3 regions of the Aquamicrobium ahrensii genome follow, and region 2 is predicted to be linked to each of the others. Evidence: riboswitches for the same ligand, from Rfam matches in the RefSeq annotation. Region 2 holds a riboswitch; each other region holds the start of a gene.
What was found. Region 2 has a riboswitch for thiamine pyrophosphate ahead of ABID44_RS14315 (TenA family protein). Riboswitches for the same ligand answer to the same signal wherever they lie in the genome.
Positions count from the first base shown of each region.

Region 1: it holds a riboswitch for thiamine pyrophosphate, as region 2 does, so the genes downstream of both, ABID44_RS03650 (ABC transporter permease) here and ABID44_RS14315 (TenA family protein) in region 2, are expected to answer to the same signal.
Region 3: it holds a riboswitch for thiamine pyrophosphate, as region 2 does, so the genes downstream of both, thiB (thiamine ABC transporter substrate binding subunit) here and ABID44_RS14315 (TenA family protein) in region 2, are expected to answer to the same signal.

Region 1 is NZ_JBEPMN010000002.1:157,499-160,766, forward strand. It holds gene ABID44_RS03645 (ABC transporter substrate-binding protein) at 1-639, opposite strand, end outside; gene ABID44_RS03650 (ABC transporter permease) at 636-1,415, opposite strand; TPP riboswitch at 1,536-1,638, opposite strand; gene ABID44_RS03655 (alkaline phosphatase) at 1,775-3,268, shown strand, end outside.
Region 2 is NZ_JBEPMN010000012.1:54,967-58,234, reverse strand. It holds rRNA gene ABID44_RS14325 (23S ribosomal RNA) at 1-893, shown strand, start outside; rRNA gene rrf (5S ribosomal RNA) at 1,080-1,194, shown strand; TPP riboswitch at 1,422-1,537, shown strand; gene ABID44_RS14315 (TenA family protein) at 1,626-1,811, shown strand; gene ABID44_RS14310 (TenA family protein) at 1,942-2,607, shown strand; gene ABID44_RS14305 (L,D-transpeptidase) at 2,799-3,268, opposite strand, start outside.
Region 3 is NZ_JBEPMN010000005.1:150,609-153,876, reverse strand. It holds gene thiP (thiamine/thiamine pyrophosphate ABC transporter permease) at 1-667, opposite strand, end outside; gene thiB (thiamine ABC transporter substrate binding subunit) at 674-1,672, opposite strand; TPP riboswitch at 1,716-1,828, opposite strand; gene ABID44_RS09215 (thiamine diphosphokinase) at 1,912-2,574, shown strand; gene ABID44_RS09210 (ABC-F family ATP-binding cassette domain-containing protein) at 2,576-3,268, shown strand, end outside.

The DNA of each region.
Region 1 (3,268 bases), on a different contig from region 2:
GAAGATCAGTTCGTCATAGACCGGAATGCCGTGCTCCTCGGGGAAGAAGGCGCGACCTTCATGGCCTTCGAGCTTCATCTGGGTCAGCTCGAAATTGCGGTATCCGCCGATGGTGGCGTCCACCTGTCCGCTGATCAGCGACGGCGACAGCGCGAAATTGACATTGACCAGCTCGATCGTGTCCTTGTCCACTCCGGCATTGTCCAGCATGCGGCCGATGATGGCGTCCTCGAAGCCGGAGACGGAGAAGCCGATCTTCTTGCCTTCAAGGTCCTTCAACTCCCTGATCGGGCCATCGGCCAGAACGGTGAGCGTGTTGAGCGGGGTCTCGACCAGCGTGCCGAAACGCACCAGCGAAACGCCGGCGTCATGGTCGAGATAGAGGTTTGGCTGATAGTGGACGCCGATCTCGACCTTGCCGGAGGCGACGGCGCGCGGCACGATCGAAGGGTCGGCCGGCGGCACGAGCTCCACCTCCAGCCCGGCTTCATCGAACAGGCCGAGCTCTTTCGCCACCACCAGCGGCGCGTGGTCGGGATTGACGAACCATTCCAGCATCACGGTGAGCTTGTCGGCGGCGTGGGCTGCGCCTGCCGCGGCGGTGGAGAGCAGGAGCGCGAGCGCGCAGGTGCGGATCATTGCGGTTTCCTTTGTCGGATTGTGGAGGAGAAGTCGTCTTCCCGCGCCCATGGCGTGAGAAGCGGAGCGAGTGCGTCGACGAGCCGGCGCAACGCCAGAGCAAGAATGGCGATGATGCTCATGGCCGCGAACATCGTGTCGGTCTGCATGCGGGCGTTGGCCTGGACCATGACGAACCCGAGCCCGGCCGATGCGCCGACCCACTCGCCGATCACCGCTCCCAGCGGAGCAAGCGGCGCTGCAACCCTGAGGCCGGAAACCAGCGCTGGAAGCGCGAGCGGCATGCGCAGCAGGAACAGCGTCCGGCGGTGGGTGGCCGGGGTGAGCGCGGCGGCGTCGACGATCTCCGGCGGCGTGCGCCGCAGGCCGTCGGCGAAGGCGGAGGCGACGGGGAAGAAGATGATAAGCGCCGTCATCACCACTTTCGAGGCCATGCCGAAGCCGAACCACAGAACCAGCAAGGGCGCGATGACGAAGACCGGAAAGGCCTGCAGCACCAGCACCACCGGCCAGATTGCCCGCCCGAGGCGCGGAAACAGAGCCACGGCAAGCGCGGTGGCGATGCCGGCGAGCGCGCCCGCCACGAAGCCGGCGGCGATCTCGGCCAGCGTCACGAGCGTGTTGTCGAGAAGATAGAGCGGCTGCCGACGAAAAGCGGCCGCCACGTCGAGCGGCGCCGGCAATATGTAGCGTGGCGGGGCGAAGGCGACGACGATCACCTGCCATGAGGCCAGCAGCACAAGAGCGGTGCGCAACGCTGCCGGGACAGCCGACATGGCTCCGCCCTCCTAGAAGGAGCGTGGCGTCGGCGGGCGGACTTTGGATTTGAACGTCATGGCGATCTCCCGACTTGTCATCATGGAGATCCAGGTGTGCGAAGAATTGGCAGGATTGCCCGAAGGCCCTTGTTCCGTTCCTACGCCGGCATAACCCGGATCAGGTTCAAGGGTCTGGCTCATCGCCATCTCAGCGCCGTACAGCGCTCCCCTCGGAATGAAGCCATCTATGTTGCAGGTCGCCGGTGCTGTCAAGCACGCCGGGCAGCTTTGTCATCAACCTGTCCGGGACCTGTCATCGCGTTGTAATGTGCCGGGCCTAGCTAGCGGGCTCTTTCGACGCTTACGGAGAACCCGACATGCGAAGCCTGCTCGCCATCCTGACCGCAACCACCATACTGGTCCCGGCCGTCGCCGGCGCCGCCACGGTCTACCCGCTTGACCGCGCTACGATCCTCACCGCTTCGCCCTTCGACGTTAAGGTGGAGTTCGACGGCGTCGTCGCCGGCTCCGACGTCAGCGTCACCATCAATGGCAAGCCGGCCGCTGAAGTGCTCGGCAAGGAAGCCACCTTCATCGAGAAGGAAGACGGCGTTGAGGCTTCCGCCGTGCGTCTTGAAGGCGTCACGATCACGGAACCCGGCGTCTACACCGTCATCGCCAGGGCCGGCGATGAGGAAAAGACCGTGATGTGGGAAGTTTACGGCACCGCTGACGAGCCCAGAGCCAAGAACGTGATCTTCCTGATCGCCGACGGTCTTTCGGTCGCGCACCGCACCGCCGCCCGCATCATGTCCAAGGGCATGACCGAGGGCAAGGCCAATGGCCGCCTCAACATGGACGAACTGGACCGCATGGCCTTCATCGGCACCTCGTCCACCGAAGCCGTCGCCACCGACAGCGCCAACACCATGTCGGCCTATATGACCGGCCACAAGAGCGCGGTGAACGCGATCGGCGTCTATGCCGACCGCACCGAAGATCCGTTCGACGATCCGAAGGTCGAGACGCTGGTCGAGGCGCTCCGCCGCCAGACCTCGAAGTCGGTCGGCATCGTCACCACTTCCGAACTTCAGGATGCGACGCCTGCCGCGCTCTTCGCCCACACCCGCCGCCGCGCCGAGAAGGCCGCCATCAACAACCAGATCTTCGACCTGAAGCCCGATGTGATCTTCGGCGGCGGATCGGCCTATTTCCTGCCGCAGTCGGTTGCCGGCTCCAAGCGCAAGGACGACACCGACCATATCGAGGGCTTCAGGGAAGCAGGCTATACGCTGGCCACCACCAAGGGTGAGCTGGAGGCGGCAGCCGGCTCCAACACCGGCAAGGTGCTCGGCCTGTTCCATACCGGCAACATGGACACCACGCTCGACCGCGAGTTCCTGAAGAAGGGCACCGTGGAGAAGTTCCCCGAGCAGCCCGGTCTGGTCGACATGACGAAAGCCGCTCTCGGCCAGCTTTCGAAGAACGCGGAAGGCTTCGTGCTGGTTGTCGAGGCCGCCAATGTCGACAAGATGTCCCATCCGCTCGACTGGGATCGCGCCGTGGTCGACACCATCGAGTTCGACAAGGCCATCGGCGTCGCCCGCGAGTTTGCCGAGCAGAACCCCGATACGCTGATCGTCGTCACCGGCGACCACACCCATGGCGTCTCGATCATCGGTACGGTCGATGACGAGAAGCCGGGCGACGATATGCGCGAGAAGGTCGGCACCTATGCCGATGCCGGCTTCCCGAACTATGTCGACTCGGATGGCGACGGCTATCCCGACAGCGTCGATGTCTCGCGCCGCCTGTTCCTGGCGGCCAACAACGGCCCCGACCACTACGAGACCTTCCGTCCGAAACTCGAC
Region 2 (3,268 bases):
CTCCAGCATAGACTCAGTGAAATTGAATTCCCCGTGAAGATGCGGGGTTCCTGCGGTTAGACGGAAAGACCCCGTGCACCTTTACTATAGCTTTACATTGGCATTCGTAGTGACATGTGTAGGATAGGTGGTAGGCTTTGAAGCCAGGGCGCCAGCCTTGGTGGAGCCACCCTTGAAATACCACCCTTATTACTATGGATGTCTAACCGCGGCCCGTTATCCGGGTCCGGGACAATGTATGGTGGGTAGTTTGACTGGGGCGGTCGCCTCCTAAAGAGTAACGGAGGCGCGCGATGGTGGGCTCAGAACGGTCGGAAATCGTTCGCTGAGTGCAATGGCATAAGCCTGCCTGACTGCGAGACTGACAAGTCGAGCAGAGACGAAAGTCGGTCATAGTGATCCGGTGGTCCCGCGTGGAAGGGCCATCGCTCAACGGATAAAAGGTACGCCGGGGATAACAGGCTGATGACCCCCAAGAGTCCATATCGACGGGGTTGTTTGGCACCTCGATGTCGACTCATCGCATCCTGGGGCTGGAGCAGGTCCCAAGGGTATGGCTGTTCGCCATTTAAAGCGGTACGTGAGTTGGGTTCAGAACGTCGTGAGACAGTTCGGTCCCTATCTGCCGTGGGTGTAGGAATATTGACAGGATCTGTCCCTAGTACGAGAGGACCGGGATGGACGTATCTCTGGTGGACCTGTTGTGGCGCCAGCCGCATAGCAGGGTAGCTATATACGGACGGGATAACCGCTGAAGGCATCTAAGCGGGAAACCCACCTGGAAACGAGTATTCCCTGAGAACCGTGGAAGACGACCACGTTGATAGGCCGGGTGTGGAAGAGCGGCAACGCTTGAAGCTTACCGGTACTAATAGTTCGATAGGCTTGATCGTTCTCATTCCTTATGTTCATCAAACCCAGCGCTAACGCATGAGCGGCCCTTCGGGCCTATGCTCCGCGAGAGCGCCGGAAAACCGGCGACGCGCAGTCGCGCTTGCGGGCCTTGCCCGAAGCGGCAGACCTCGCTCGCTAACAACATCAGCACAAAACAGCTTCTCAGATAACATGCGCTTTGCCGACCTGGTGGTCATGGCGGGGCGGCTGCACCCGTTCCCATTCCGAACACGGCCGTGAAACGCCCCTGCGCCGATGGTACTTCGTCTAAAGACGCGGGAGAGTAGGTCGCTGCCAGGTCTGCAAAACGCATGAAAATCTTCTCCAGATCACACAGAACAGAACAATTTACTGATTGAAACGCCGCCCTTTGGGGCGGCGTTTTGCGTTGTGGGCACGATCCGGTGGTTTCGCCCCCACCCTGCGGGGAAGTGAAGGCAAATCAATTTGCCATTTAACACCGAAACCGTGCGGCCCTTTGTTTGAGGCGTACGGGGTGACAGACCGGTGCTTATTTCCTACAGAGAAAGCTCACCAAGGGGAGCCCCGGCAAGGGGCTGAGAGACCGCTGGCGCCAGCAGCGCGGTGACCCTTCGAACCTGATCCGGATCATGCCGGCGAAGGGATGGCGATTGTCAATGCTGTCTTTCGTCGGTCTCCTTGCGAGGCCGCTCATGCCTGAAACCAGTTTGAACAAGCGGTCTCGCTGCCCTCCACGTAAGGACAGCAAGATGACAGAACGCCCCAGCGAAATGCTCCGGCTTGAAAGCGGGTCGCTCTGGATGAAAGCCATCGGGTGCAGTTTCGGTCGGGAATTGTTCGCGGGCGAAATGCCGACCGAACTGATGGTATCTTCCCACCTGGCGCAGGACCATCACTTTCCCGACAGCTCCCTGAGCCTGGTTCATGCCCAATGAATAGACCACCTGCGTACGGAACTGGATCGTACTGGCCCAGCCGAACCGGAAAACAGCCGGGATTTCTTTTGATGGCCGGCGAGGCTGGAACCGGCCTTTTTCAACGTAACTACCGGAAGGGAGAGTGAAGATGGACGTTTTCGAACGGTTGAAGTTGGCGGCGGAGGTCGACTGGAGGAGCTATGTCGAGCACAAATTCGTTCAGCAACTTGGGGAGGGCACGTTGCCGCAAGAAGCCTTCCGCGCCTATCTGGTGCAGGATTATCTGTTCTTGATCCAGTTCTCGCGCGCCTGGGCTCTGGCGGCGTACAAGAGCCGCACCATCCCTGAGATCAGAGCGGCGCAGGCGGGCCTGGCTGGCATACTCGACGAGACCGAGTTGCATGTGCGGCTGTGCGGGCGCTGGGGACTTTCGCCGGAACAGCTCCATTCAGTGCAGGAGCATCAGGCGACCGTAGCCTATACCCGTTTCGTGCTCGATTGCGGCGCTGCAGGTGATCTGCTCGACCTGCATGTCGCGCTCGCCCCTTGCGTCATCGGCTATGCCGAGATTGGTAAAGCGCTCGCTCCGCAGGGCGTCGAGGCGCTGGGGGACCATCCTTATCGCGAGTGGATCGGCGAATATGCAGGCGAAGCGTTCCAGCAACTCGCCATCGGTTCGCGCAAGCTGCTTGACGATCTGGCTGCGCGCTCGATGACGGAACGCCGCTTCGGCGAACTGGCCATTCTGTTCGGCAAGGCCGCGCGACTGGAAGCGGATTTCTGGCAAATGGGGCTGGATGCCGTCGCCGGATAGGGCAAAAAAGGCGACATTGGCGGACCGGAAATGTAGCCGTTTTTGATTGTTCCGACGCACGTCCAAAGTGTCAGAAGACCCTTGCGCCCCTGAATGGATGCGGAGCGCCATAATGAAGAAACCTCCCCGGCTGCACCCCGACCGGGGAGGTTTTCATGTTGGGTGCTTGTTCAAGCGATTCCGGCCCGCCTTTACAGGATGACCACCTTGGAGCCGGGGCGCACGCGCTGGTAAAGGTCGACGACATCCATGTTGAGCATGCGGATGCAGCCGGCCGACACGGCCTTGCCGATGCTGGTGGGCTGGGTTGTTCCGTGAATGCGGTAGTAAGTATCCTTGCCATCCTTGAACAGGTAGAGCGCCCGGGCGCCCAGCGGGTTGCCGGGGCCGCCTTCGACGCCGTTCTCATATTTCTTGTACTGCTCGGGAGCGCGGGCGATCATGGAGTCGGTGGGACGCCAGCGCGGCCACTCCTGCTTCCATGCGAGATCCGTCACGCCGCTGAAGCCGCGACCGGCTGCGCCAACACCAACGCCGTAGCGCAACGCCTTGCCGTTGGCCTGCACGAGATAAAGAAAACGGTTGGCCGGATCGACGACGATCGTGCCCGGCGCGTGGTCGCTCCGATAGTCGACCATCTGGCGGTGATATTTCTCCGGAA
Region 3 (3,268 bases), on a different contig from region 2:
CGCCGCCAAGCGTCAAAACGATGGTGAAGGATGTGACGCACAGCATGAACACCAGCCCGGCCACGCCCGGCAGCGCCTGACGCAGCACCGGCCATTCGATCAGCCTGAAGCCGGCCCGCGCCCCCATGCCGAGCTGGCTCGCCAGCCGCCACTGGTCCGTTGGAACCGTCTGCAAGGCTTCCACGAACAGCCGCACGCTGAGCGGCAGGTTGAAGAACACATGCGCGACGAGGATGCCGGAAAGCCCGTAAACGCCCGGCCATTCATCGCCGCCGAGCGTGGAGAACAGCCCGGCGAAATAACCGGCGCGCCCGTAGAGCGCCAGAACGCCGAGGGCCGCGACAAGAGCCGGCAGCGCCAGCGGCACGGCGAAGAGTTGCAGGATCAGGCCGCGCCCCGGAAAATGCGGGTGCCGCGCCAGCGCACGCGCCACGAACAACGCTGGCGCCACGGAGAGCAGCGTCGACAGCAGCGCCTGCCACAGCGTGAAACGCGCCACCCTCAGCATATAGGGATCGAAGGCGGCGACCGCGCCGGAGAGGTCGCGCACGCCTTCGGCCACCAGACCGGCGAAGGCGCCGCCGATCAGCAGCGAAATCGCCGCCAGCGCCACGATGCCGGCGGCGATGCGCAGGTCGCTTTGTGCGGAAACTCTCCCGGCGGCCAATTTGTCTTACCTGCCCATGACCGCCAGCCACTCATCCACCCAGGCCTTGCGGTTGTCGGCCACCTCCTGCGGGCTGAACTGCAAGGTTTTGGTCGGCTTCACGAGCTTGTCGAAGGCCGGGTCGAGCGGCTTGTCGGTCTTGCCGGCCGGGTACATCCACTGGGTTTCCGGCACCGAATCCTGAAAGCCCGGCCCGGTCATGAAGGCGAGGAATTTCTCGGCCAGCGGGTTCTTCGCCCCGGCAATGGTGATGCCGGCCACCTCGACCTGGAGATAATGCCCTTCCGCGAAGGGGGCGGCCTGATAACGCTCCGACTTGTCGGCGATCATGTGATAGGCTGGCGAGGTGGTGTAGGACAGCACCATCGGCGCTTCGCCCTTCGTGAACAGCCCATAGGCCTCGCTCCAGCCGGGCGTCACCGTCAGCACGCGGCCTTTCAGCTTCTCCCACGCCGCGCCCGCCTCCTCGCCATAGACCGAACGCACCCACAGCAACAGGCCGAGGCCCGGCGTCGAGGTGCGCGGGTCCTGAATGACGATCTTCTGCTTCTGGTCCCCCTCGACCAGCTCCTTGAGGCTCGACGGCGGCTCGGGCAGCTTTTCGGTGTCATAGACCACGGCGAAATAACCGTAGTCGTAAGGCACGAACATGTCGTCGTTCCAGCCGCCCGGAACGTTCGCTTCCGGCGTTGCGCCATGGGCCACGAACAGTCCCGTGCCCCACGCCTCTGCTGTGAGGTTTGTGTCGAGCCCGAGCACGATGTCGGCCTTCGTGGACGCGCCTTCCAGCTTCAGCCGGTTGAGCAGGGCCACGCCGTCAGCCACGGAGACGAAATCGACCTCGCAGCCGCATTCGGCCTCGAAATTCTTCTTCACCTGCGGGCCGGGGCCCCAGTCGGCGGTGAAGCTGTCATAGGTGTAGATGGTGAGCTTGCCTTGCGCCGAAGCGGGCGCGACGGCGAACAGCGCGGCGACAGAGAGGACGGATAGAAGCAATGTGCGCATCGGCGCCTCCTTGGTTTCGTGGTCAGGGGGTCGAGGCGCCGGATGTCCGACAGCTTCTAATCCCTCCGCCGGTACAAGCCGGATCAGGTTCGGCGGGTTGGCCTGAGCCTCTCAGCCGGGCCGCGAAGAACGCGTCCGGCACCCCGTTAGAGCATATCCAGAAATAGGGCCCCCGACGGCGGGAAGCAAGAGAGGCGGCGCTCTTCCGTTCCATTGAAGGGACTGCTAATGCCCCTCCCATGAGCCGATACACAATTCTTCTCGGCGGCGAGCTTGTCCGCACGCCCGCCCTTGAGCGCCAGATCGCCGGAACGCGAATCATCGCCGCCGATTCCGGCATTGGCCACGCCGAGGCCCTCGACATTGTGCCGGAGCTTTGGGTTGGCGATTTCGATTCCGCTCCCCAGATGCTGCCGGAGCGTCTGAAAGCTGTGCCAAAGCGGGAATTCCCCTCGGACAAGGACCGCACCGACGGTGAGCTGGCGGTGGACATCGCGCTCGAACAGGGGGCGAGCGCGCTTGTGCTGGCCGGTGCGTTCGGCGGCGCGCGCGCCGACCACAGTTTCCTGCACATGACGCTGGCGCTGCGGCTGGCCGAGATGGGGATCGACGTGATTCTGACCAGCGGCGCGCAGGAGGGCCGGCCGCTGCCGCACGCACCGGTGGAATTCGATTATGCCGAGGGCACGCTGTTTTCGGTTCTCGGTTTTTCGGAGCTGGCCGGGCTGACCGTGACCGGCGCGAAATGGCCGCTCGACGCCGTCACCGTGCCGTTCGGCTCGTCGCTGACCATGTCGAACGAAGTTTTGAAGTCGAACGCAACTGGCGGGCGGCTTCGTATCGACCTTGCGCGGGGCCGCGCCCTGCTGGTCGCCCATCCGCTTACCGGAAAGGACGGCTGACATGGCCCCGCCGCTTCTCAATCTTGCCGGCATCCGCCTCACCTTCGGCGGCACGCCGCTGCTCGACGGCGCGGACCTTACTGTCGGCCCCGGCGACCGCATCGCGCTGGTCGGCCGCAACGGCTCCGGCAAGTCGACGCTGCTGAAGATCGCCGCCGGGCTCGCCGAGGCGCAGGACGGCGAGATTTTCCGCCAGCCCAGCGCCACCATCCGCTATTTGGCGCAGGCTCCCGACATGGAAGGCTTCGCCACGGTGCGCACCTATGTCGAGGCGGGGCTGGGACCTGCCGACGACCCTTATCGCGCCACCTATCTGCTCGAACATCTCGGGCTTACCGGTGAAGAATCCCCGGCGGAGCTGTCCGGCGGCGAGGCGCGCCGCGCCGCGCTCGCCCGCGTCATGGCCCCGGAGCCCGACATATTGCTGCTCGACGAGCCGACCAACCATCTCGACCTCAACGTCATCGAATGGCTGGAGGAAGAGCTGATCCGCTCCTCCTCGGCGCTGGTGGTCATCTCGCACGACCGCCGCTTTCTCGAACGCGTGTCACGCGCCACCGTCTGGCTGGATCGCGGCCAGACACGCCGTCTCGACCGAAGCTTCGCCAATTTCGAGGAATGGCGCGACCAGATCCTGGAGGAGGAGGAGCGCGACCAGCACAAGCTCGGCCGCCAGATCGCGCGCGAGGAGCAC